DNA from 2 places in the Streptomyces sp. BBFR102 genome. Region 1 is predicted to be linked to the other one. Evidence: riboswitches for the same ligand, from Rfam matches in the RefSeq annotation. Region 1 holds a riboswitch; the other holds the start of a gene.
What was found. Region 1 has a riboswitch for glycine ahead of gcvT (glycine cleavage system aminomethyltransferase GcvT). Riboswitches for the same ligand answer to the same signal wherever they lie in the genome.
Positions count from the first base shown of each region.

Region 2: it holds a riboswitch for glycine, as region 1 does, so the genes downstream of both, gcvP (aminomethyl-transferring glycine dehydrogenase) here and gcvT (glycine cleavage system aminomethyltransferase GcvT) in region 1, are expected to answer to the same signal.

Region 1 is NZ_CP195757.1:4,463,706-4,475,484, reverse strand. It holds gene ACSLIC_RS19955 (ABC transporter ATP-binding protein) at 1-504, opposite strand, end outside; partial or broken gene ACSLIC_RS19950 (ABC transporter ATP-binding protein) at 750-1,733, opposite strand; gene ACSLIC_RS19945 (ABC transporter permease) at 1,736-2,689, opposite strand; gene ACSLIC_RS19940 (ABC transporter permease) at 2,691-3,695, opposite strand; gene ACSLIC_RS19935 (ABC transporter substrate-binding protein) at 3,909-5,585, opposite strand; gene ACSLIC_RS19930 (enhanced serine sensitivity protein SseB C-terminal domain-containing protein) at 6,279-7,061, opposite strand; gene ACSLIC_RS19925 (enhanced serine sensitivity protein SseB) at 7,216-7,983, opposite strand; gene ACSLIC_RS19920 (AAA family ATPase) at 8,065-8,790, opposite strand; glycine riboswitch at 9,026-9,130, shown strand; glycine riboswitch at 9,131-9,250, shown strand; gene gcvT (glycine cleavage system aminomethyltransferase GcvT) at 9,290-10,414, shown strand; gene gcvH (glycine cleavage system protein GcvH) at 10,545-10,922, shown strand; gene glyA (serine hydroxymethyltransferase) at 10,942-11,779, shown strand, end outside.
Region 2 is NZ_CP195757.1:407,858-419,636, reverse strand. It holds gene ACSLIC_RS01955 (small basic family protein) at 1-139, shown strand, start outside; gene ACSLIC_RS01950 (DUF881 domain-containing protein) at 145-1,011, shown strand; gene ACSLIC_RS01945 (FHA domain-containing protein) at 1,094-2,014, shown strand; gene ftsR (transcriptional regulator FtsR) at 2,030-2,761, shown strand; gene ACSLIC_RS01935 (bifunctional nuclease family protein) at 2,825-3,301, shown strand; gene ACSLIC_RS01930 (MerR family transcriptional regulator) at 3,453-4,088, shown strand; gene ACSLIC_RS01925 (DNA polymerase IV) at 4,146-5,501, shown strand; gene ACSLIC_RS01920 (PRC-barrel domain-containing protein) at 5,506-5,877, opposite strand; glycine riboswitch at 5,994-6,091, shown strand; gene gcvP (aminomethyl-transferring glycine dehydrogenase) at 6,268-9,153, shown strand; gene ACSLIC_RS01910 (DUF5999 family protein) at 9,269-9,475, opposite strand; gene ACSLIC_RS01905 (hypothetical protein) at 9,764-10,354, opposite strand; gene ACSLIC_RS01900 (glutamate-cysteine ligase family protein) at 10,946-11,779, shown strand, end outside.

The DNA of each region.
Region 1 (11,779 bases):
GCGGGCGATGCCGATGCGCTGGCGCTGGCCGCCGGAGAACTCGTGCGGGTAGCGCGAGAGGGCGTTGGCCGGCAGCCCCACCTTGGCGAGGATGTCCCGGATCTTCTCGCGCCGCTCCTCACGGGTGCCGCCGATGCCGTGCGCGGCCATGCCCTCGGAGAGGATCGACTCGATGTTCTGCCGCGGGTTGAGACTGCCCAGCGGGTCCTGGAAGACCATCTGGAGGCGGCGGCGGTAGGTGCGCATCTCCTCGGCGGGCAGCTTCGCGAGGTCGGTCCCGTCGAAGTTGACCGAGCCGTCGGTGATGTCGACCAGCCGCAGCACGGAACGGCCCAGCGTGGTCTTGCCGCAGCCGGACTCGCCGACCAGGCCGTAGGTCTGGCCTTCCTCGACCGAGAGGGAGACGCCGTCGACCGCGTAGACGTGGCCGACGGTCCGGTCGAAGAGCAGCCCCTTCTTGACCGGGAAGTGGACCTTCACATCGTCCAGTTCGAGCAGGCTCATGACGCGTCCTTCTTCTTCTCTGCCTCGGGCTTCGCCTCCGGTGCGGCCTTCTTCCCGGACTCGGGCTTCGCCTCCGGCGCGGCATCGCCCTCGGCGTCGGGCTTCGCCTCCGGCGCGGCGTCACTCTCGGCAGCCTCCGGCTCGGCCTGCGCCGGAACCTTCGGCTCGGCGGCCTCGGCCGGCTCGTCGGGAGCCGTCGCCACCGTCGTGTCGACGGCCTGCTCGGCCGGGACGCCGAGGGTCTTGACCTCGACGCCGGTGAGTACCGGATTGACGCACCGCACGCCGTGGCCCGCGCCGACCGGCTCGGTCAGCTGCGGCGTGCCGCTCAGGCACTCCAGGGTGTAGTGGTCGCAGCGGGGCGCGAAGGCACAGCCTTCGGCCCAGTCGATCCGGTCGTTGATGGAGCCCCGGATCGGGCGCAGCGGCTCGCCCCGGGGGGCGTCCAGGCGCGGGATGGAGCCCAGCAGGCCGTGCGCGTACGGGTGGGTGGGCTGCGCGAACAGCTCGCGCCGCCCGGCCGACTCGACGGCCTTGCCCGCGTACAGGACGTTGACCTGGTCGCAGAGGCCGGCGACCACGCCGAGGTCGTGGGTGATCATCAGCAGCGCGGTGCCCTGCTGGTCGACGAGTTCCTTGAGGAGTTCGAGGATCTGCGCCTGGATGGTGACGTCCAGTGCGGTGGTCGGCTCGTCCGCGATCAGCATGCGGGGCGCGCAGGCCACCGCCATGGCGATCAGCGCGCGCTGGCGCATACCGCCGGAGAGCTGGTGCGGGTACTCCTTGAGGCGCCGGGTCGGGTCGGGGATGCCGACGCGGTCCAGCAGGTTGGCGGCCTCCTTGCGGGCGGCGGCGCCCTTCATGCCGCGGTGCCGCTCCAGGATCTCGGTGACCTGGCGGCCGACCGGGATGACCGGGTTCAGCGAGGAGAGCGGGTCCTGGAAGATCATCGCCAGGTGCTTGCCCCGCATGTCGCGCATGGCGTTCGGGGAGAGCGTCAGCAGGTCCTTGCCGTCGTACTCGGCGCGGCCGCCGAGCTTGACGCCCTTCTTGGGCAGCAGCCCCATCAGGGCGAGCGAGGTCACCGACTTGCCGCAGCCGGACTCGCCGACCAGGCCCACGACCTGGCCCTGGTCGACGTCGAAGGAGACGCCGTCCACGGCCCGCACGTCACGCCGGCCGCGGCCGGTGAAGGTGATGGACAGTTCGTCCACGGAGAGCAGGGGCATGGTCAACCTCGCAGCTTCGGGTCGAGGGCTTCGCGCATCGCCTCGCCGAGCAGGGTGAAGCCGAGTGCCGTGATGATGATGGCCAGGGCCGGGTAGACCGCCATCATCGGCGCGGAGTCGGCGTAGTTCTGCGCCTGGGTGAGCATGACGCCCCATTCGGGGTTCTTGGCGCTGTCCGGGTTGCCGAGACCCAGGAAGGACAGGGCGGCCGCCTCGATGATGGCGGTGGCCAGGGAGAGGGTCGCCTGGACGATCACCGGGCTCAGCGAGTTCGGCATGATCTGGGTGAGGACGATCCGGCGCTTGCGGATGCCCAGCGAGTGGGCGGCGAGCACGTAGTCCGAGCCGCCCTGGACCAGCATCGCGCCGCGCAGCAGGCGGGCGAAGACCGGGATCTGGACGACACCGATGGCGATCATCACGGTGGTGATCGACTGGCCCAGGACCGCGGCCACCGAGACGGCGAGCAGCAGCGAGGGCAGCGCCAGCATGATGTCGATGCAGCGCATGATGAACGAGTCGACGCGCTGGCCGGCCCGGCCGCCGAGGGTGGCGCAGGCGCCGGAGAAGCTGCCGATGACGGCGCCGACGCTGAGGCCGATCAGGGTGGAGATGACACCGAGGAGCAGGGTCTGCCGGGCGCCGACGAGCATCCGCGAGAAGATGTCGCGGCCCAGGTGGTCCAGGCCGAACCAGTTCTCGGCGCGGGCGCCGACGAACTCGGCCCGGTTGACGAAGACTTCACCGCGCCACTGCTGCCCGGGGGCGTAGGGCGCGACCCAGGGGCCGACGATGGCGAGAACCAGGAAGACCGCGATGATCCCGGCTCCGACCAGCGCCATCTTGCTGGCCCGCAGCCGCTTGAGGGCTTCCTTCCAGAGACTGGCGCCGCTGGAGCTCTCCTGCTGGGCCGTGAGTTCCGCGAGGCGGTCGATCTTGTCCGTCTTGGTGCTCATGTCAGTGCACCCGCACTCTCGGGTCGATCAGGCTGTAGGCGAGGTCGACCAGGAGGTTGATCAGGACGTACGCCATCGCGATGAACATGATGAAGCCGACGAGGACCGGATAGTCCCGGCCGTCGATCGCGGTCCGGATGAAGGAGCCGATGCCGCCGAAGGTGAAGACCGACTCGGTGAGCACCGCGCCCGACAGGAGGGAACCGGTGAGCAGGCCGACCGAGGTGATGACGGGCAGCAGCGCGTTGCGCAGGACGTGGCGGGTGCGGACGACGCCCTTGCGCAGGCCCTTGGACTCGGCGGTGCGGACGTAGTCCTCACCGAGCACCTCCAGGACGCTGGCCCGGGTCATCCGCACGATGACCGCCACCGGGATCGAGGCCAGCGCGATGGCGGGCAGGATCAGGTGGGTGAGCGCGTCCCAGGTGGCGTCGAACTCACCGGTGAGCAATCCGTCGAGGACCGCCAGGCCGGTCACTTCCGTGGCGTCGATGCCGGTGGTCAGCCGCCCGTAGCTGGGGAACCAGCCGAGGTTGACCGAGAAGACCGTCCGCAGCATGAAGGCGAGGAAGAAGACGGGGATGCAGATGCCGATCAGCGAGCTGGAGACGGCGGCCACGTCGAGCCAGCCGCCGCGCCGCTTGGCGGCGAAGTAGCCGAGCGGGACGCCGACGGCGACCGCGAGGATGATGGCCATCAGTGACAGCTCGACCGTTGCGGGGAATCGCAGGAGGAACTCGTCCAGGACCGGCTGGCCGGTCTGGGTGGACGTGCCGAGGTCGCCCTCGATCAGCCGCTTGATGAAGCGGCCGTACTGCACGTACACCGGCTGGTCGAGCCCCAGGGCCCGGTTGATACGTGCTACCTCGGCCTCGGTCGCTTTCTCTCCGAGAATCGCCGAGGCGGGTCCGCCGGGCAGCCGGTTCAGCCAGATGAAGAGCAGAACCGACAGGCCGAGCAGGGTGGGTATGAGTTGAAGCAGTCTTCGTACGACGAAACGCAACACCCCGCGATGCCCCTTTCTTGCGTAGTTCGTGGTGCGCCCGTGTTCGGGCCGGGTCGCGGCCGGGCGCGTGGGGGGTTTTGGGAGGGGTGGCGCACGGTGGTGACCGTGCGCCACCCCCGACCGTGCACGCGGCGGGTCCGCCCGGCCGCGAACGAGCCGTGGCCGGACGGACCCTGACGCACCGTGAGGCGCTGGTGCCGCATGGTGCGGTGCTTACTTGAACGTGACCTCGGAGAAGTTCTCCTGCGTCAGCGGGGAGACCAGCGGCGGGTTCACGTCCTTGGCGAAGGCGATCGCCGGGGGGGAAGCGGAGACCGGGACGCCGGGCAGGTGGTCCATGACGACCTCGTTGGCGTGCTGGTAGAGCTTGACGCGCTTGGCGTGGTCGACCTCCTTCGAGGCCTCCCCGATCGCCTCGAAGACCTTCTTGTCCTTGAAGCCCCACTGCTTGTCGTACTGGGCGAACCAGGTACCGATGAAGTTGTAGGCGTCGTTGAAGTCACCGGTCCAGCCGAACAGGTGCAGCTCGCAGCCGCCCGCCTCGGTGGCGTCGACGTAGTCCGGGGCCCACTTCATCGGCTTCGGGGTGACGGTGATGCCGACCTTCTCCAGGTCGGCCTTCATCAGCTCGAAGAGGTCACCCGGGGAAGGCATGTACGGGCGGCTGACCTCGGTCGGGTAGCAGAACTCGACCTTCAGCTTCTCCTCGCCGGCCTTCTTCAGCAGGCTCTTGGACTTCGCCGGGTCGTAGGCGTACTTGGTGACCTTGTCGGAGTAGCCCTCGACGGTGTCCGGGATGAACTGCGTGGCCGCGACGCCGCCCTCGGGCAGCTGCGTCTTGACCAGGTTGTCCTTGTCGATCGCGTGGGCGATCGCGGCGCGGACGTCCTTGTCCTTGAGCGCCTTGTTCTTCTCCTGGGTGAAGCCCAGGTAGAAGATGTTGAAGACGTCACGGGTCGGGACCTGGAAGCCGGCCTTCTCCAGGGTCTTCACGTCGGCGGGCGACACGAGGTCGTAGCCGTCGATGTCACCGGCCTGGAGGGCCGAACGGCGGCCTTCCTCGGTGTCGATGGTGCGGAAGACGAGGTTCTTGACCCCGGCCTTCTTGCCCCAGTAGTCGTCGAAGCGCTCCAGGGCGACTTCCTTGTTGCCCTTGTTCCACTTCGTGATCTTGTACGGGCCGGTGCCGGCGACCGTGCCGGCCTCCTGGCTGTACTTGGGGTAGGTGATGGCGTCGTCCTTGGCGGACGCCTCCTCCTTCGCGTACTCCTTCAGCGCCTTCGGCGAGTGGATCGCGAGGGCCTGGAGCGAGAAGCCGCCGGGCAGGTTGGCGGAGGGCTTCTTCACCTCGATGACGGCGGTGTTCTCGTCCTTCGCCGTGCAGGACTTGTAGTTCGCCTTGGGGGCGTCCTTGTCCTCGTTCTTGGCGAAGCCGCCCATGATGGTCTGCCAGTAGTACGACACGGCCGAGCTCTGGTACGCGCCCGTCCAGTTGAACCAGTGGTCGTAGTTGGCGCAGACCGCCTCGGCGTTGAACTTCTCGCCGTCGTGGAACTTGACACCCTTGCGCAGGTTGAAGGTCCAGACGGTGCCTTCGTCGTTCGAGTCCCACTTCTCGGCGAGGCCGCCGACGAGCTTCGAGCCGCCGGGCTCGTGCTCCAGCAGGGCCTCGAAAGCCTGGCGGGTGACGCGGAAGGTCTCACCGTCGGAGGCCAGCGCCGGGTCGAGGGAGCCGGGGTCGCCGGCGCCGGCGAACACGAAGGTGTCCTTGGCGCCGTCCTTGCCCTTCCCTTCCGTGGTGTCTCGCTCACTGGAGCACCCGGTGACGATCAGCGCGGTCGCAGCCGCGACCGTGATCGCCCGAGTGACTCGGGACTTGAAAATGCGCATGGGCCCACCCCGGTTCAGCATTCATACAGAGGTCTTGACCGACTGAACACTACCCACGTCTCTCACCGGGGAGAATGATCCGCATAGCGGTGATACCGACCTGAGACCCGGACGGACAACAAACCGCGCATATCCAGGACATCACTCCTTCCGGCGCCGTTTACCGGACAGAAGCGCCCCTTCAGGGGCGCCGCGACGGCGGTTCCGTACCATTCGCTGCCGCACGAACACGCTGCGCTACACCGGACTTTCACACCCCGTCAGCCGAACCTCCGCACCCCTTCGCCCCATTGGCCGGGCGAGCCCCCTTATGTCCCCTCGCGCCGGTGGGCACGCACGGAAGGGGACTGTCTCGAATGCTGGACGGCGAAAGTCGGTGGGCCCTCATTCCGCTCGCCTCATTCGTGTCCACCGGAAGGGCCCGCAAACCTCTGGCCAACGGAAGTGCCGACGGAATTGCGGGCGCCCGGAGCAGAAAGGGAGCGGGCGGGAGTGAAAGGGGAGCGAAAGGCGCGAAAAGGGGCGCCTGGCGAATGATGGGCAGAATTCCGGGCGGTTCACGCGCGGGCGCGGGCCGGGCTCACGCCGGCGTCCGGGTGGACGGCACCAGGCGAGGACGGCCGGGATCGCCGGCCGCACCGCATGGAGGGCCCGCCTGCGGCGGCCCGGCGGCCCTGAGCGCGCAGGTCGGGCTCAGCGGCCGTACGGCTGCGGGTACCCGTACCCCGAGGCGGGCGGGGCCGCGTGGGCGTCGCGGTCGTAGAAGGGGCGGGCGTGGGCGCGCAGCCAGAGGGCGACCGGGTCGTAGGGGTCGGACATGGCGACGGTGGAGACGGCGAGGCCGTCGGGGACCGCGCCGACCGACTGGCGCATCATCGCCCGCACCGACTCCACGGTCTGGGCGCCCGGGTCGTACACGTCGAGGCCGATCGCCAGGTACGGCACGCCGAGGGCGGGCTGGACCCAGGCACGGCGCAGCGAGCGGAGCGCGGGGGTGCGGTGCGCGTTCTGCGCCAGCAGGGCGTAGAACTGCGGGAGTTCGATGACCGGCTCGGAGATCCGCAGCGGGCCCGGCGGCTGGGCGTCGAGGCCGACGGCGAGGCGGCGCAGGTCCGCCCAGGGGACGCCGACACCGCCGCCCGGGGCGTGCGGGTTGATCCAGAGGCCGACCTGGTCCTGGTAGAGCCCGGCGGCGGCCTCATGGGTGGAGACCACCTCGTGGGCGCGGGTCCAGCCGCTGGCCGCCAGTTCCTGGGCGGAGGTGACGCAGGGCGCGTAGCCGAGGCCGTCGACCTCCATGGTGGCGTACTGGGCGTCGGGTGAGCCGGCCTGGCCGTGCCAGAGCAGCATCCAGACCTCCCCGCCGGGGTCGGCGAGCGCGTGCAGCAGCCCCTCGTAGGCGTCGTACCGCCCGGGGGCCACCTGGCGCAGCATGTGCTCGACCTGCCCGGCCGCGGCCGTGCCCGACGCACTCACCTGTTGACCGCCCCTTCGTCACTTCGTCCCCCGGGGCCTGCCCCCGTCACGCCGGGACCGGTTCCGTGTGTCACGGAACCGGCCAGGTCATGAAAACAGCTTAGGCCCTCTGCCCGTCGGTCAGAACGGGTCGGGCCGTGGTGCGCCGGGCCGCCTACGGCTCGCGCCGGTAGAAGGGGCGCAGCTTGTTCGCCATCCACTGGGCCACCAGGTCGTCGGTGGCGTCCAGCAGGACGAGGTTGACCGGCCAGGGCACCGGGGTGCGGCCCAGGGCGCGGCCGAGGGCGTCCATGGCGCGCTGTGCCGCGTCGTCGTCGCGGCGGTTCAGCGCGACGCCGATGAACAGGACCGGGTCCTCGCCCTCGACGCTGGCCAGGCAGCGGCGGGCGGTGGCGACCACGCCGGACTCCTCGAACTCCCCGGCGGCGACGCCGAGGAAGTCCACCGGGTCCTCCTGCCAGTCGGGCTCGTAGGTGCGCACCCGGCCGCCGGTGGCCGGCCCGTCCAGCGGGGAGCGGCCGGTGCGGCACAGCTCGGCCACGGCGAGCGGGGGCAGCGGGACGCCCACCGTGCCGCCCGGGTTGACCGCGATGCCCAGCTGCGGGGGCAGGCCGCGGGCGAACTCGGTGGCGGGGGCGACGGCGAAGGCCAGGTGGCCGCCGACGCAGGAGCGGAACTGCTGCTCGGAGCTGAACACCGGGACGTACGCGGCGCCGTCGATGTCCAGCGTCGGCAGGTCCAGGGAACCGCTCTCGGGGCCGCCGCCGTTGGGGAGCGGGACCCAGACACTGCTGCGGCCGAGGACCTCGACCAGCCGTCCGCCGGCCGACTCGGCGCCGAGGGACGCCGCCAGAGCCTCTTCCAGTTCGTTGCCGGGCCATCCGCCGTAGAGCCCGTGGGGGGCCTGGGCCGGGACGCTCATCTGCTCACCGCCTGATCACACATACCTCGCCTGCGCCCCGACCCTACCCGCGTCGGGGCCCGTTGGGGAGCGGGAGTCGGCTCACGCACGGAAGGTGAGCGTACGCAGCCGGTCGGCGGCGGCGCGGTCGAGGAGGACGGCGGAGCCGCAGCCCGGTGGCGGGGTGCCGGCGTCGAGGGCGGCGAGGAGGCGGGCCACGGCGCGGCGGTGGCGCAGGAAGGCGTACCGGCTGACCCCTCGGCCCCGGGTCCGCTGGCCGTCCAGGGCGGTGTCCGGATCGACATCGAGGAGGACCAGGTGCAGGGTGCGGTCGCGGCGGCGGGCCTGCCGGGCGAGCCAGTGGCGCACCCAGCGCTGGGTGCCGCAGTCGTGGACCACGACGCTTCGGCCCGAGCGGAGCAGGCGGCGCAGGGCGGCGTAGTGGGCGAGGCGGGCGAGGGGGCGGTACAGGGCGTAGGGCAGGGCGGCGGGGAGGCGGGCCTCCCACTGCTCGCGGGTGTCCTGGGAGTCGGCGCGGGCGGCGCGGACGGTGCGGCGGATCAGGGTGGACTTGCCGCTGCCGGGCAGGCCGGAGACGACGACGAGGTCGCCCTGGCCGAAGGTGAGGGTGTCGGGGGCGGGGCGGTCGCCGGGGCCCCGCAGGTCACGGACGGTGGCCGGAATCTGCCGGGTACCCGGCTGGGCGGGCAGGGCGGACAGGGCCATGCCGACGGCGGGCGGGGTGGGCCCGCCTTGAGTGTGGGGCGGCGCGGACACCGCCCGGCCGCTGCTGCTCTGCACCGTGGTCGGCTCCCCCCGTGCGGTCACGTGCGTCATCTCCCCCGAGTGTAAAGAGAAGGTAATGCGGCGCAAGCCGATTACCGGTCCCGTCGCCGCCGCGGGCGGTTCTCTGGCGGTCACGCCGGACGGGGCCGGTTGGTTCCGCCGGGTGGTGCGGGCGGGCCGGGGTTGGCCGGAAGCCGCCGCTCGCGTCGCCCACGGGGAGGGGTGCTGCCGGGCCGGGGTGCGTGCAATGATGGGCGCGAACTGCATACCGGCCGCTTGAATCCGCGCGGGAGAGTTCTGCTGGGCCTCGAAGCCCAGGTCAGGACGCCGAAGGAGCAAGTCCCTCCCTTGAATCTCTCAGGCCCCGTACCGCGCGGGCGAGGCACATCTGAAAAGCGGGCCGTTCCGTCGGTCCCACCCAAGGTGCAAGTCATGGCCGCCCCGGCCGCTCGTCGGGGTGGCCGCGGCGAACCTCTCAGGTTTCGATGACAGATGGGGAGGATCGATCCCCCTCGCCGTCATGCCCTGGGAGCGCCCGGATATGAGCCAGACCCCCCGTACGACCGCACTCGACGCCACGCACCGTGCGCTCGGGGCCACGATGACCGACTTCGCCGGCTGGGACATGCCGCTGCGGTACGGCAGCGAGCGCGACGAGCACCAGGCGGTGCGCACCCGCGCCGGGCTCTTCGACCTCTCCCACATGGGCGAGATCACCGTGCTGGGCCCGGACGCCACCCGCTTCCTCGCCTACGCCCTGGTCGGCAACATCGCCACGATCGGCCCCGGCCGGGCCCGCTACACGATGATCTGCCAGGAGGACGGCGGCATCCTCGACGACCTGATCGTCTACCGGCTCGGTACCGTCGAGGCCCCCGAGTTCATGGTCGTCGCCAACGCGGGCAACGCCCAGGCCGTGCTGGACGCGCTGACCGGGCGGGCGGGCTCCTTCGACGTCGAGGTCCGCGACGACCGCGACGCGTACGCGCTGCTCGCCGTTCAGGGCCCGGCCTCCCAGGCCGTCCTCGCCTCGGTCACCGACGCGGAGCTGGACGGGCTGAAGTACTACGCGGGGCTGCCCGGCACCGTGGCCGGGGTCGAGGCGCTGATCGCGCGCACCGGCTACACCGGTGAGGACGGCTTCGAGCTGTTCGTGGCGCCCGGCGACGCGGTGGCCCTCTGGCAGGCGCTGACCGCCGCCGGGGCCGACGCGGGCCTGGTGCCGTGCGGGCTCTCCTGCCGCGACACGCTGCGCCTGGAGGCGGGCATGCCGCTGTACGGGCACGAGCTGACGCAGGCGCTCACCCCCTTCGACGCCGGGCTCGGCCGGGTGGTGAAGTTCGAGAAGGAGGGCGACTTCGTGGGCCGCGCCGCCCTGGAGAAGGCGGCCGAGAGGGCCGCCGAACACCCGCCGCGCGTCCTGGTCGGCCTGGTCGCAGAGGGCCGCCGCGTGCCGCGCGCGGGCTACCCGGTGGTCGCGGACGGCCAGGTGATCGGCCTGGTCACCTCGGGCGCCCCCTCCCCCACCCTGGGCAAGCCCATCGCCATGGCGTACGTCGACGCGGCCCACGCGGCACCCGGCACGTCCGGCGTCGGCGTCGACATCCGGGGCAGCCACGAGCCGTACGAGGTCGTGGCGCTGCCCTTCTACAAGCGCCGGAAGTAGCGCGCGTCCCGCGTCCGAGGCGGCCCCGGCCGGGCGCCGGGCCCCAACGTGACGCGACGCACCCGGTCCGTCCCGGATCGCGAGACCCTCCGTTCACCAGCACACCCCCGCGTACAGGAGAATTCACCCCATGAGCAACCCCCAGCAGCTGCGCTACAGCAAGGAGCACGAGTGGCTGTCGGCCGCCGAGAACGGCGTGTCGACGATCGGCATCACGGAGTACGCGGCAGGCGCGCTCGGTGACGTCGTCTACGCCCAGCTCCCGGACGTCGGCTCCACGGTCACCGCGGGCGAGACCTGCGGCGAACTGGAGTCGACCAAGTCGGTCAGCGACCTGTACTCCCCCGTCTCCGGTGAGGTCACCGAGATCAACGAGGACGTCGTGAACGACCCGTCGCTGGTGAACACCGCCCCCTTCGAGGGCGGCTGGCTGTTCAAGGTGCGCGTCACCGAGGAGCCGGACGATCTGCTCTCGGCCGACGCGTACACCGAGTTCTCCGGCAACTGAGACCACCCCAGGGACTGTGATGTCTTCGAAGTCGCTTCTGAACACCCCCCTCCACGAGCTCGACCCGGACGTCGCCGCCGCCGTCGACGCCGAGCTGCTCCGTCAGCAGTCCACCCTCGAGATGATCGCCTCGGAGAACTTCGCTCCGGTCGCCGTCATGGAGGCGCAGGGCTCCGTCCTCACCAACAAGTACGCCGAGGGCTACCCGGGCCGCCGCTACTACGGCGGCTGTGAGCACGTCGACGTGATCGAGAAGATCGCGATCGACCGCGTCAAGGAGCTGTTCGGCGCCGAGGCGGCCAACGTCCAGCCGCACTCCGGTGCGCAGGCCAACGCCGCCGCGATGTTCGCGCTGCTGAAGCCGGGCGACACGATCATGGGCCTGGACCTGGCCCACGGCGGCCACCTGACCCACGGCATGAAGATCAACTTCTCCGGCAAGCTCTACAACGTGGTCGCCTACCACGTCGACTCCGAGAGCGGCCAGGTCGACATGGCCGAGGTCGAGCGGCTCGCCAAGGAGTCCCGCCCGAAGCTGATCGTGGCCGGCTGGTCGGCCTACCCGCGCCAGCTGGACTTCGCCGCCTTCCGCCGGATCGCGGACGAGGTCGGCGCGTACCTGATGGTGGACATGGCGCACTTCGCCGGTCTGGTCGCGGCCGGGCTGCACCCCTCGCCGGTGCCGCACGCGCACGTCGTCACCACCACCACGCACAAGACGCTCGGCGGCCCCCGCGGCGGCGTCATCCTCTCCACCGCCGAGCTGGCCAAGAAGATCAACTCCGCGGTCTTCCCCGGCCAGCAGGGCGGTCCGCTGGAGCACGTGGTGGCCGCCAAGGCGGTCGCGTTCAAGGTCG
Region 2 (11,779 bases), 4.1 Mb from region 1:
CGTCGTCGCTGCCCTCATCGTGTTCCTGGGCGACCAGCTCGGCGTGGGGGCCCAGCTCTCCACCGGCGTCGTCGTGGTCCTCGGCATCCGGATCTTCTCCAACGCCGCGGCCATCCGCCGGCACGTGTTCAGGGCGTGAGGCCGATGAGTGACGACGAGCCCGGCGCCGAGGGCCCCGAGTCCGGCAGTGCCCCCCGTCCCTCCGGCCCGCCCCGGCGCCAGCCGCTGCCCGAGGCGGCCCCCGAGCCCGCCGCCGGGCTTCGCCCGGAGGCTGAGCAGCCCCCCGCCGAACTGACCGGGCGCCAGCGCCTGGTGAAGGGCCTGTGGCCTCCGCGCGTGACGCGCGCGCAGCTCACCGTCGCGCTGCTGCTCTTCGTCCTCGGCCTCGGCCTGGCCATCCAGGTGCGGTCCACCAACGACACGGGGGCGCTGCGCGGCGCCCGTCAGGACGATCTCGTCCGCATCCTCGATGAACTCGACGACCGCACCGAGCGTCTGGAAGACGAGAAGCAGCGTCTGGAGGAGCAGCGGACCGAACTGGAGAACAGCTCGGACCAGGCGGAGGAGGCGCGCCGCCAGACCGTCGAGAAGGAGCGTCAGTTGGGCATCCTCGCGGGGAACGTCGCGGCGACCGGCCCGGGCATCACCGTCACCGTCCAGGACCCCGGCGGCACTGTTCGCGCCGACATGCTCCTGGACGCCGTCCAGGAGCTGCGGGCGGCGGGCGCGGAGGCGATCCAGGTGAACGACGTACGGGTGGTCGCGGGGACCTACCTGAGCGATGGGGCGGGTGGCGTCAACGTGGACGGGAACAAGATCACCCGTCCCTATCGTTTCAAGGTCATCGGTAATCCGCAGGACCTCGAACCGGCCCTCAACATCCCTGGTGGTGTGGTTCAGACACTGGAGAAGGAGCAGGCCACGGTGGTGGTGACACGTGAGGAGAAGATCGTGGTGGACGCCTTGCGGCCGGCGGAGCAGCCTGACTACGCTCGGTCGTCGAACGAGTGAGGCCCGAGCGTATGCACAGTGCCCGAGCGGGGCATGAGGTTGCGGGGGGTCGGCGCACGGTGGAGGCGGTGCGTGGTGGAAACTGTGCGGTGGAGACGGACGCGGTGAAGGCGTCCGGATCGGCCGTCGTGTGCAATCAGGGTTCGTCCTGCCCCACGGGCGGGTCTGTTTCGGTCAAGGGGAATCGCCCGTGAAGTTGTTTGCGAAGTTGTTCGGCAAGAGTGGGCGCGAGGATGGCGGCAAGGCCGCCCGGCACCGCGCCCCGCGCCAGGGAGAAGAGGAGCAGGGCGAGCGTCCCCTGTTCCGTGACGAGGTGGCCGGTGGTGACAATTCGGGCGCGTCGTCCGTTGACCGTTCCGGTGCCGGCGGCATAGGTTTCGGTGAACCATCAACCTCAAGTACGGGTGGAGACTTCGGTCCCGGCCCGTACGGAACCGAAGCCCCCGCAGGGCAGCCGCGGCAGGAGGGTCCGTCCATGGTGTGCAGCAGGTGCGGGCACCGCAACGCCGAGGCCAGCCGCTTCTGTTCCAACTGCGGAGCGCCCCTGACCGCCCGCGCGGCCCAGGAGCGTCCGTCGGAGACCACCTCGACGATCTCGATCTCCGGACTGGAGGCGTACGAGGCGGAGGTGACCGGGCAGAACCCGGCGCCGACGCTCTCCCCGGAGGCCCAGGCCGCCGTGGACGCCCTCCCGGCCGGGTCGGCGCTGCTGGTGGTGCGCCGCGGACCCAACGCCGGCAGCCGGTTCCTGCTCGACGGGGACCTGACGACGGCGGGGCGCCACCCGCAGGGTGACATCTTCCTGGACGACGTGACGGTCTCGCGCCGCCATGTCGAGTTCCGCCGCCAGGAGGACGGGGCCTTCACCGTCGCCGACGTGGGCAGCCTCAACGGCACCTACGTCAACCGCGAGCGCATCGACTCCGTCGCGCTCGCCAACGGCGACGAGGTGCAGATCGGCAAGTACCGGCTGGTCTTCTACGCCAGCCAGCGGGGCATCTGACCGTCAGGAAGGTCTATGCGTCAATCAGCGAGGGGCGGTGCCGGAAACGGCACCGCCGCCGCGGACAGTCGGCCGGTGAGTATCGGCACGGTGCTCAGCACGCTCCGTGACGAGTTCCCCGAAGTGACCATCTCCAAGATCCGTTTCCTGGAGTCCGAGGGGCTCATCGAGCCGCAGCGGACCCCGTCGGGGTACCGCAAGTTCAGCCCGCAGGACATCGAGCGGCTCGCGCAGGTCCTGCGCATGCAGCGCGACCACTACCTCCCTCTCAAGGTCATCAAGGAGCACCTCGACGCCGTCGAGCGTGGTGAGGAGCATCCGCTCCCCGGCGTCGGCCGGCAGCGCGAGGCCGGGGACGCCGAACCCGGCACCCCCACCGTCCGCCGCATCGGCCGTGCGGAGCTCCTGGCCGCGGTCGAGGTCGGCGAGGAGGAACTCGCCGAATGGGAGTCGTACGGGCTGATCGGCTCGTTGTCCGAGGGGGGCTACGACGCCCAGGCGGTACGCGTCGCCGCTCTGGTGGCCGAACTGGGCCGCTCGGGAATCGAGCCGCGCCATCTGCGGGCCATGAAAGCCGCCGCCGACCGGGAGGCTTCCCTGGTCGAGCAGATCGTCGCGCCCTTGCGCCTGCACCGGAATCCGCAGACCAGAGCCCACGCCCAGGAGCGGACCAAGGAGCTGGCCGAGCTCACCACGAGCCTGCACTCGGCGCTCTTCCAGACCGCTCTCGGAGTACGTCTGCCCTGATCCGGAGTGATCCAGAGGGAGCCCGACTACCCAAACCCGCCGGGCACGTCCTAGGGTTGCTGTGTGAACGAGCTCGACGTCGTAGGTGTCCGGGTCGAAATGCCCTCCAACCAGCCGATCGTGCTCCTGCGCGAAGTGGGAGGCGACCGCTACCTCCCCATCTGGATCGGACCGGGTGAGGCGACCGCCATCGCGTTTGCCCAGCAGGGGATGGCCCCTGCCAGGCCGCTGACGCACGACCTTTTCAAGGACGTCCTGGAGGCTGTTGGGCAGGAGCTGACCGAAGTGCGCATCACCGACCTGCGCGAAGGGGTCTTCTACGCGGAGCTGGTCTTCGCCAGCGGCGTCGAGGTGAGTGCCCGTCCGTCCGACGCCATAGCGCTCGCGCTGCGCACCGGCACGCCGATCTACGGCAGTGACGGGGTACTCGACGACGCGGGGGTCGCCATCCCGGACGAGCAGGAGGACGAGGTGGAGAAGTTCCGCGAGTTCCTCGACCAGATCTCGCCGGAGGACTTCGGCACCAACAACAGCCAGTAGCGTCGGCCGGTTCGGCGCCCGGTTCCCGGAAGTGGGACACGGTAAACCACCCTTGGGGGGAATATCACCCGGCGTGGCGAGCGCGGCGATCGTTGACGCACCCCGGGCGACTGCCTACCGTCGACAAGCAGGTCAAGGACGGAGGGTCGGCGTGAGCATGAGCGGCGACGGTACGACGGGGGGTGCTCCGGGGCTCAGCCCCCGCGAGCACGGTCTGTACCCGCTTCACGGCAGGTCGGCGACACGGCAGGGGCGGCCGGTCGAGGCCGTCGCCGGCAGCGTGGAGAGGGCCGGGGACGACATCGGATACCGGGGTCCCACCGCCTGCGCCGCGGCCGGGATCACCTACCGCCAGTTGGACTACTGGGCCCGCACCGGCCTGGTCGAGCCGAGCGTGCGGCCGCCGCACGGGGGCGGGGCGCAGCGGCTCTACAGCTTCCGCGACGTGGTCGTTCTCAAGATCGTCAAGCGGTTCCTCGACACCGGGGTCTCCCTCCAGAACATCCGCACCACCATCCAGCACCTGCGGGACGGCGGCTTCCGCGACCTGGAGCGGATGACGCTGATGAGCGACGGCGCCACCGTCTACCAGTGCACCTCGCCCGACGAGGTCGTCGACCTCCTCCAGGGCGGCCAGGGCATCTTCGGCATCGCCGTGGGCGTGGTCTGGGCGGACGTGGAGAGCGCCCTCGCCCAGCTCCACGGGGAGCGGGTGGACACCGGGGAGACGGTGCTCCGCCACCACCCCGCCGACGAGCTGGCCCGGCGGCGCAACCGGGCGGTGTGAACCGTTCCGCGGGCCGCCCCGCCGCCGTTGTCGGTGGCGTAGGGCAGCATCAAGGACGTGAGATCCGCGCCCACGATCCTCCATCTCGACATGGATGCCTTCTACGCCTCGGCGGAGCAGGCCGCCAAGCCGAGTCTGCGCGGAAAGGCGGTGGTGGTCGGCGGGCTCGGGCCGCGCGGGGTGGTGGCGACCGCCTCGTACGAGGCGCGGCGGTTCGGCGTCCACTCGGCGATGCCCACCGCGCAGGCGCGTCGGCTCGCCCCGCACGCCGCTTACCTCACCCCCCGCTTCACCCTCTACCGCGACGTCAGCAACCAGGTCATGGGGCTGCTGCGCCAGCTCTCCCCGCTGGTGGAGCCCCTCAGCCTCGACGAGGCATTCGTCGACCTGGAGGCGGGCGGGGCCGCCTTCGGCAGTTCCTCGGCCCGCGAGGTGGGGGAGCGGTTGCGGGCGGACATCAGGAGGGTCACCGGACTGAGCGGTTCGGTCGGGCTCGCCGTGTCGAAGATGCTCGCCAAGATCGGCTCCGAGCGCGCCAAACCGGACGGTCTGGTCCTCATCGAACCGGGAACGGAGCGCGAACTGCTGGCGCCGCTCCCGGTCCGGGTGCTGCCCGGGGTCGGCCCCGCCACCGGTGACCACCTGCGCCGCGCGGGCATCACCACCGTCGACGAGATCGCCCAGGCCGGCCAGGACGAACTGGTCCGGCTGCTCGGCCGAGCGCACGGCACCGGGCTGTACGCCATGGCCCTCGCCCTCGACGAGCGGCCCGTGGTCTCGGAGCGGGAGGGCAAGTCCGTCTCCGTGGAGGACACCTACGACCTGGACATCCACGACCGGGTCCGGGTGCGGGGCGAGGTCGCGCGGCTGGCGGAGCGGTGCACGAGGCGGTTGCGCGAGGCGGGCCGTTCCGGGCGCACGGTGGTCCTCAAGGTCCGCCGGTACGACTTCTCGACGCTGACCCGCTCGGAGACCCTGCGCGGCCCCACCGACGACCCCGCTGTCGTCCGGGAGGCCGCCGCGCGGCTCCTGGAGGGGGTGGACACCACCGGCGGGGTCCGGCTCCTCGGCGTCGGTGTGAGCGGCCTCGCCGACTACACGCAGGAGGACCTGTTCGCCCAGGCCGCGGCGGTTTCCGGGGAGCAGGGGGAGGCCCCCGAGGGGGCCGAGGCCGAGCCCGTGCTTCCGGTCGCGCCGACCGTGCCGCAGGAGCGGCGCTGGCCCGCCGGCCATGACGTCGTCCACACCACGTACGGCCACGGCTGGGTCCAGGGGAGCGGCGTGGGGCGTGTGACGGTCCGGTTCGAGACCCCGACCTCGGCCCCGGGCCGGGTCCGTACGTTCCGCACGGACGACCCGGAGCTCAGCCCCTCGGCCCCGCTGCCCTTGGTGGAGGAGGCCGGCGAGGAGTGAGCGGTCAGCTGTCCTCCGTGCCCGCGATGCGGCCGAAGTCGCGGTCCGGGGGCGGTTCGGGGGCGCCGACGTCCAGGCCGTAGTGGTGGTAGAGCTGGAGCTCCTGCTCCGGGGAGAGGTGGCGGCCCACGCCGAAGTCGGGGGCCTCGCGGATGAGGGCGCGTTCGAAGGGGATGCGCAGCCCGCCGTCGACCAGCTCGCTCGGTTCCAGGGGGACGAAGGCGTCGCGGCTGAAGAGGCCGGTGCGGACGGCGGCCCACTCGGGGACGCCGGTCGCGTCGTCCAGATAGACCTCGTCGACCGTGCCTACTTTGGTGCCGTGGCGGTCGAACGCCTTGCGTCCGATCAGGCTGCGGGGATCGATATCGCTCTGCACGGAACCCTCCCGGGGGCATCGCAGCACATCCGTCCCTCCTACGAAAGGGCACATCCTGCCGCTCGGCCACTCGGGGGACCCGGCATGGTTCCCGCTGGTAGGCTGACCATGGCTGTCGACCCCGTGCGGGAGAGTCCTCCGGCGATCAACGCGGAGGCGCCGAAGGAGCAAATCCTCCCCGGAATCTCTCAGGCCCCCGTACCGCACGGACGAGGTCACTCTGGAAAGCAGGACGGGAGGCGGACGCTCTGTGCGCGCCCCGGCCTCACCGACGGTGAAAACCGGTGCCCGCGCCGGTGAAGCTCTCAGGTCCGGATGACAGAGGGGGAGGCCGTAAGGGCACCCGCGGCGGGTGCCCCTCGCAGGTCGCGTCGACCAGGAGGCCTCCGCATGACCGCCAACCGCATCCCGCTCTCCCGCCTCGAACAGGGCGTCCCGTTCGAACAGCGGCACATCGGGCCCGACGCCGGTGACCGCGCCAAGATGCTCGCGCAGGTGGGGTACGGCTCGCTGGACGAACTCACCGCCGCCGCCGTCCCCGACGTGATCAAGAGCGCCGAGGCGCTGGACCTGCCCGAGGGCCGCTCCGAGGCGGAGGTCCTCGCCGAACTGCGCGGTCTGGCCGACCGCAACCAGGTCGTCGACTCCATGATCGGCCTCGGCTACTACGGCACCTTCACCCCGCCGGTCATCCTGCGCAACGTCATGGAGAACCCGGCCTGGTACACGGCGTACACGCCCTACCAGCCGGAGATCTCGCAGGGCCGGCTGGAGGCGCTGCTGAACTTCCAGACCACGGTCGCCGACCTCACCGGTCTGCCCACCTCCGGTGCCTCCCTGCTCGACGAGGGCACCGCCGCCGCCGAGGCGATGGCGCTCTCGCGCCGGGTCGGCAAGGTCAAGCAGGGCGTCTTCCTCATCGACGCCGACACCTTCCCCCAGACCATCGCGGTGATCGAGACGCGCGCCGAGCCGACCGGCGTCGAGGTGGTCGTCGCCGACCTTGCCGGAGGCATCCCCGCCGAGGTGGCCGAGCGCGGCGTCTTCGGCGTCCTCCTCCAGTACCCCGGTGCCTCCGGGGCCGTCCGCGACCTCAAGCCGGTGATCGACGCCGCGCACGAACTGGGCGCCGTCGTCACCGTCGCCGCCGACCTGCTCGCCCTGACTCTGCTGACCCCGCCCGGACAGCTCGGCGCGGACATCGCCGTCGGCACCACTCAGCGCTTCGGCGTCCCGATGGGTTTCGGCGGCCCGCACGCCGGATACATGGCGGTCCGCGAGAAGTTCGCCCGCAGCCTCCCCGGCCGCCTGGTCGGCGTCTCGGTCGACGCCGACGGCGACCGTGCCTACCGGCTCGCCCTCCAGACCCGCGAGCAGCACATCCGCCGGGAGAAGGCCACCAGCAACATCTGCACCGCGCAGGTGCTGCTCGCCGTGATGGCCGGGATGTACGCGGTCTACCACGGGCCCGACGGGCTGCGCGGCATCGCCGGGCGCACCCACCGCTTCGCGGCGCTCCTCGCCGAGGGGCTGCGCCGGGGCGGGGTCGAGGTCACCGAGGACTCCTTCTTCGACACCGTGACGGCGCGGGTGCCCGGCCGCGCCGCCGAGGTCGCGTCCGCCGCCCGCGAGCGGGGCATCAACCTCCGCCAGGTCGATGCCGACCACGTCTCGGTCGCCTGCGACGAGACCACCACCCGCGTCCAGCTCGCCGCGGTCTGGGAGTCCTTCGGCGTCAGCGCCGACCTTGAGCAGCTGGACGCGTCCGCACCGGACGCGCTGCCCGGGGCGCTGCTCCGCGAGGACGCGTACCTGACCCACCCGGTCTTCCACCAGTACCGCTCCGAGACCGCCATGCTGCGCTACCTGCGGCGGCTGGCCGACCGGGACTACGCGCTGGACCGGGGCATGATCCCGCTCGGCTCGTGCACGATGAAGCTGAACGCGACCACCGAGATGGAGCCGGTCACCTGGCCGGAGTTCGGCGCGCTGCACCCCTTCGCCCCCGCCGGACAGGCGCAGGGCTACCTCACGCTCATCCGCGAGCTGGAGGAGCGCCTGGCCGAGGTCACCGGGTACGACAAGGTCTCCCTCCAGCCCAACGCCGGCTCGCAGGGCGAGCTGGCCGGGCTGCTCGCCGTCCGCGGCTACCACCGGGCCAACGGCGACCTGGACCGCACCGTCTGCCTGATCCCCTCCTCGGCCCACGGCACCAACGCCGCCAGCGCCGTGATGGCCGGCATGAAGGTCGTCGTCGTCAAGACCTCCGACGACGGCGAGATCGAGATCGAGGACCTGCGGGCCAAGATCGAGCAGCACCGCGACCAGCTCGCCGTGCTCATGATCACCTACCCGTCGACTCACGGTGTCTTCGAGGAGCACGTCGCCGACATCTGCGCCGCGGTCCACGACGCCGGCGGCCAGGTGTACGTCGACGGCGCCAACCTCAACGCGCTGGTCGGCCTCGCCAAGCCCGGTCGGTTCGGCGGCGACGTCTCCCACCTCAACCTGCACAAGACCTTCTGCATCCCGCACGGCGGCGGCGGCCCCGGCGTGGGCCCGGTCGGTGTCCGCGAGCACCTGGCGCCCCACCTGCCCAACCACCCGCTCCAGCCCGCCGCCGGACCCGCCACCGGTGTCGGGCCGGTCTCGGCCGCCCCGTGGGGCTCTGCGGGCATACTCCCGATCTCCTGGTCGTACGTCCGGCTGATGGGCGGCGAGGGGCTCAAGCGCGCCACCCAGGTCGCGGTCCTCGGCGCCAACTACATCGCCAAGCGGCTGGAGCCGCACTTCCCGGTGCTCTACACCGGCCCCGGCGGACTCGTCGCCCACGAGTGCATCATCGACCTGCGCCCGCTCACCAAGGCGACCGGCGTCAGCGTCGACGACGTCGCCAAGCGGCTGGTCGACTACGGCTTCCACGCGCCGACCATGTCGTTCCCGGTCGCCGGGACGCTGATGATCGAGCCGACCGAGAGTGAGAACCTCGCCGAACTCGACCGTTTCTGCGAGGCGATGATCGCCATCCGTGCCGAGATCGAGCAGGTGGCCACCGGCGTCTGGCCCGCCGAGGACAACCCGCTGCGCAACGCCCCGCACACCGCCCGCACCCTCACCGGCGACTGGGACCACCCCTACACCCGTGAGGAGGCCGTCTTCCCGTCCGGTGTCCGCGCGGCCGACAAGTACTGGCCGCCGGTTCGCCGAATCGACCAGGCGTACGGCGACCGCAACCTGGTCTGCTCCTGCCCGCCGCTGGACGCGTACGAGGACTGAGCCGCGAGCCTTGCCCGCGGGGAGGGCGCAGACATGTGAGGGCCGGTTCGGATGCGTCTCCGAGCCGGCCCTGCCGTTTCCCCTCGCGCGGCGCCTGGCCGCCGCGCGCCCTCGCTCACGCCGCCGTGGCCACCCGGCCCGGGAGCAGCGGCCGGTGGGGTGCGACGATCTGCCCGTCGGGCAGCAGCTCGCCGGTGTCCTCGAAGAGGACGACGCCGTTGCACAGCAGGCTCCAGCCCTGTTCGGGGCGGTGCGCCACGAGGCGGGCGGCCTCCCGGTCGGCGGAGTCGGCGGTGGGGCAGAGAGGCTGGTGCTGGCACATGGGTGGGTTCTTTCCCTGCGATGTGGTTGCTGTCCTGCGGCTCGACGTGTTCTTCATGACCGCCCCCGTCTGATCGGTCGTCCCAGTGTTGCCCCGTGGCGCTGAATCCGCAGGCATTTCGCGGCAGCGCTCCTCACTGGGGGAGGACGCGTCACCCGTGCGGGCGGTTCATGTCAACTGCCCTGTCGATTCGGGTGGTTGGAAGTGGTCACATCGGACTAGCCCACAAGAGGGTGGTGCGCCCCGGGCGCGAGGAGGGGGCGTGCGACGTCCCCGCGCCCCGGGCGGTCAGGCCGGCAGCAGCGGGCCGGGCAACTGGCCGGGGGAGAGACGGCGGGTCAGCACCGGCAGCAGCTCGGACGCCGGGTAGGGCCGGTGGGCGGCGATGCCGGGCGGGGCCGGAGCGATCGGGACCAGCAGGTCGGTGGCGAGCGGGCCACCCCGGCCGGCGTCGGCCGCCGGGTCGCCGTGCAGCCAGAGCGTCAGCATGTACAGCCCCGGGACCGACAGCAGGCGCGGCTGGTGCGGGGCGGCGAGGTCGTCGGCCTGGCGCAAAGCCGCCTCGGTGGCGGTGACGTACGGGCCCTCGAAGAAGTGCGAGAAGGCCCAGCCGTCCGGAGTGAGGCGGGTGTCGGCGGCGGCCACGGCCCGCTCGCCGCTGCGGATCAGGAACCGCCAGCCGGCCAGCCGGGTCGGTGAGTCGCTCTCCAAGGTGGAGCGGTCCATGACGTGGACCGGCAGCGGGAGCTCCGGGCTGGTGGGGCCGGTCGCCGCGCGGAGCGCGGAGGTGCGGGCCTCGCGGACGGCCGTCGGGGAACCGAGGGCGGCGAGGACGCTGCGCTCGGCGGGCGCGGGAGCCGGGGAGAAGTGCAGCGGCATGATGGGTCGCCTCTCGTCGGGCAGGCAGGGGACATCAGGGCAGGCGCGGACGACGCTGTCAGCTCAGAGCGAAGGGGCGGGGCAGGGACCTTCGGTCCCCTCCGGTAGACCGGTGCGTGAGGCCGCGATGATCCGCCGGACAGGTCCTGGCGGTCACCAATTCACTGCCTCGTTCGCGGAGTTTATACGACGTGTGTTCCATCGGCGCTTCGCCTACCGGTGCTCAGAATTGCGGGCAAGGCGGTATTCGGTCGCCATAATGAGGGGTTCATCCGGATTTTCTCGGGACGGCACGCCTGTGACCTGGATATTCATCCCGCAGGCGGTCGGCCTGTTCCCGCCGGGGATTTCACCGCGCGCTCGCGGACCTGCGGGCCGAGTGGGCGGCGGGCCAGGGCCGAACAGGTGTCGCGATGCTGGAGGGCATTCGCCCGCAGCTTGCCGCGTGAATGTGCCCAGTGCCTCGGTCGGGATCGAGCCTAGCGCGCGGCGGGCTGCCGCGGGGCGTTATGGATCGCATTGCCTGGGCATCATCTTTCGTGGACCAGCCCTGGGCGGCAGCCGGGGACCAGTACCCCGGGGAGGGCGACGATGGGTGAGAAGGTCGAGGCGGGATCGTTCGATCTGGCGGATCGGCATGCGTTCCGGCGCAAACTTCAGCAGTGTCAGCGGGTGCTGGAGCGGATGCTGGACGAGAAGCGCTTCGACCGCCCGAAGAACCTCCTGGGTCTGGAGATCGAACTCAATCTCGCGGGCTCCGACGGCCTCCCGCGAATGCTGAACCAGCAAGTTCTGGAGCGGATCGCCAGCCGCGATTTTCAGACCGAGCTGGGAATGTTCAATCTCGAAGTGAATATCGCCCCCCACCGATTGGGTGATCGTGTACTGGACCGGCTGGCCGAGGAGTTGCGCATCGGCCTCGGGTATGCAGACCGTAAAGCCGGGGAGCTGGGCGCCGGGATCGTCATGATCGGAATTCTGCCGACCCTCACCCGCGACGATCTGGTCTCCGCCAATCTCACCGACGTCGACCGCTACCGCCTTCTCAACGATGAGATCATCGCCGCCCGGGGCGAGGAATTCCCGCTCGACATCGAGGGGGTCGAGCGGCTGCGCTACACCGCCTCGTCGATCGCCCCGGAGGCCGCCTGCACCTCCGTGCAGCTCCACCTCCAGGTGACCCCCGACCGGTTCGCCGCCGTGTGGAACGCCGCGCAGGCCGTCGCCGCCGTGCAGATCGCGCTCGGCGCCAACTCACCGTTCCTCTTCGGCAAGGAGCTGTGGCGCGAGTCGCGGGTGCCCCTGTTCCTCCAGGCGATCGACACCCGTCCGGTGGAACTGCAGGTCCAGGGCGTACGTCCGCGCACCTGGTTCGGTGAGCGGTGGATCTCCAGCGCCCGCGAACTCTTCGAGGAGAACCTGCGC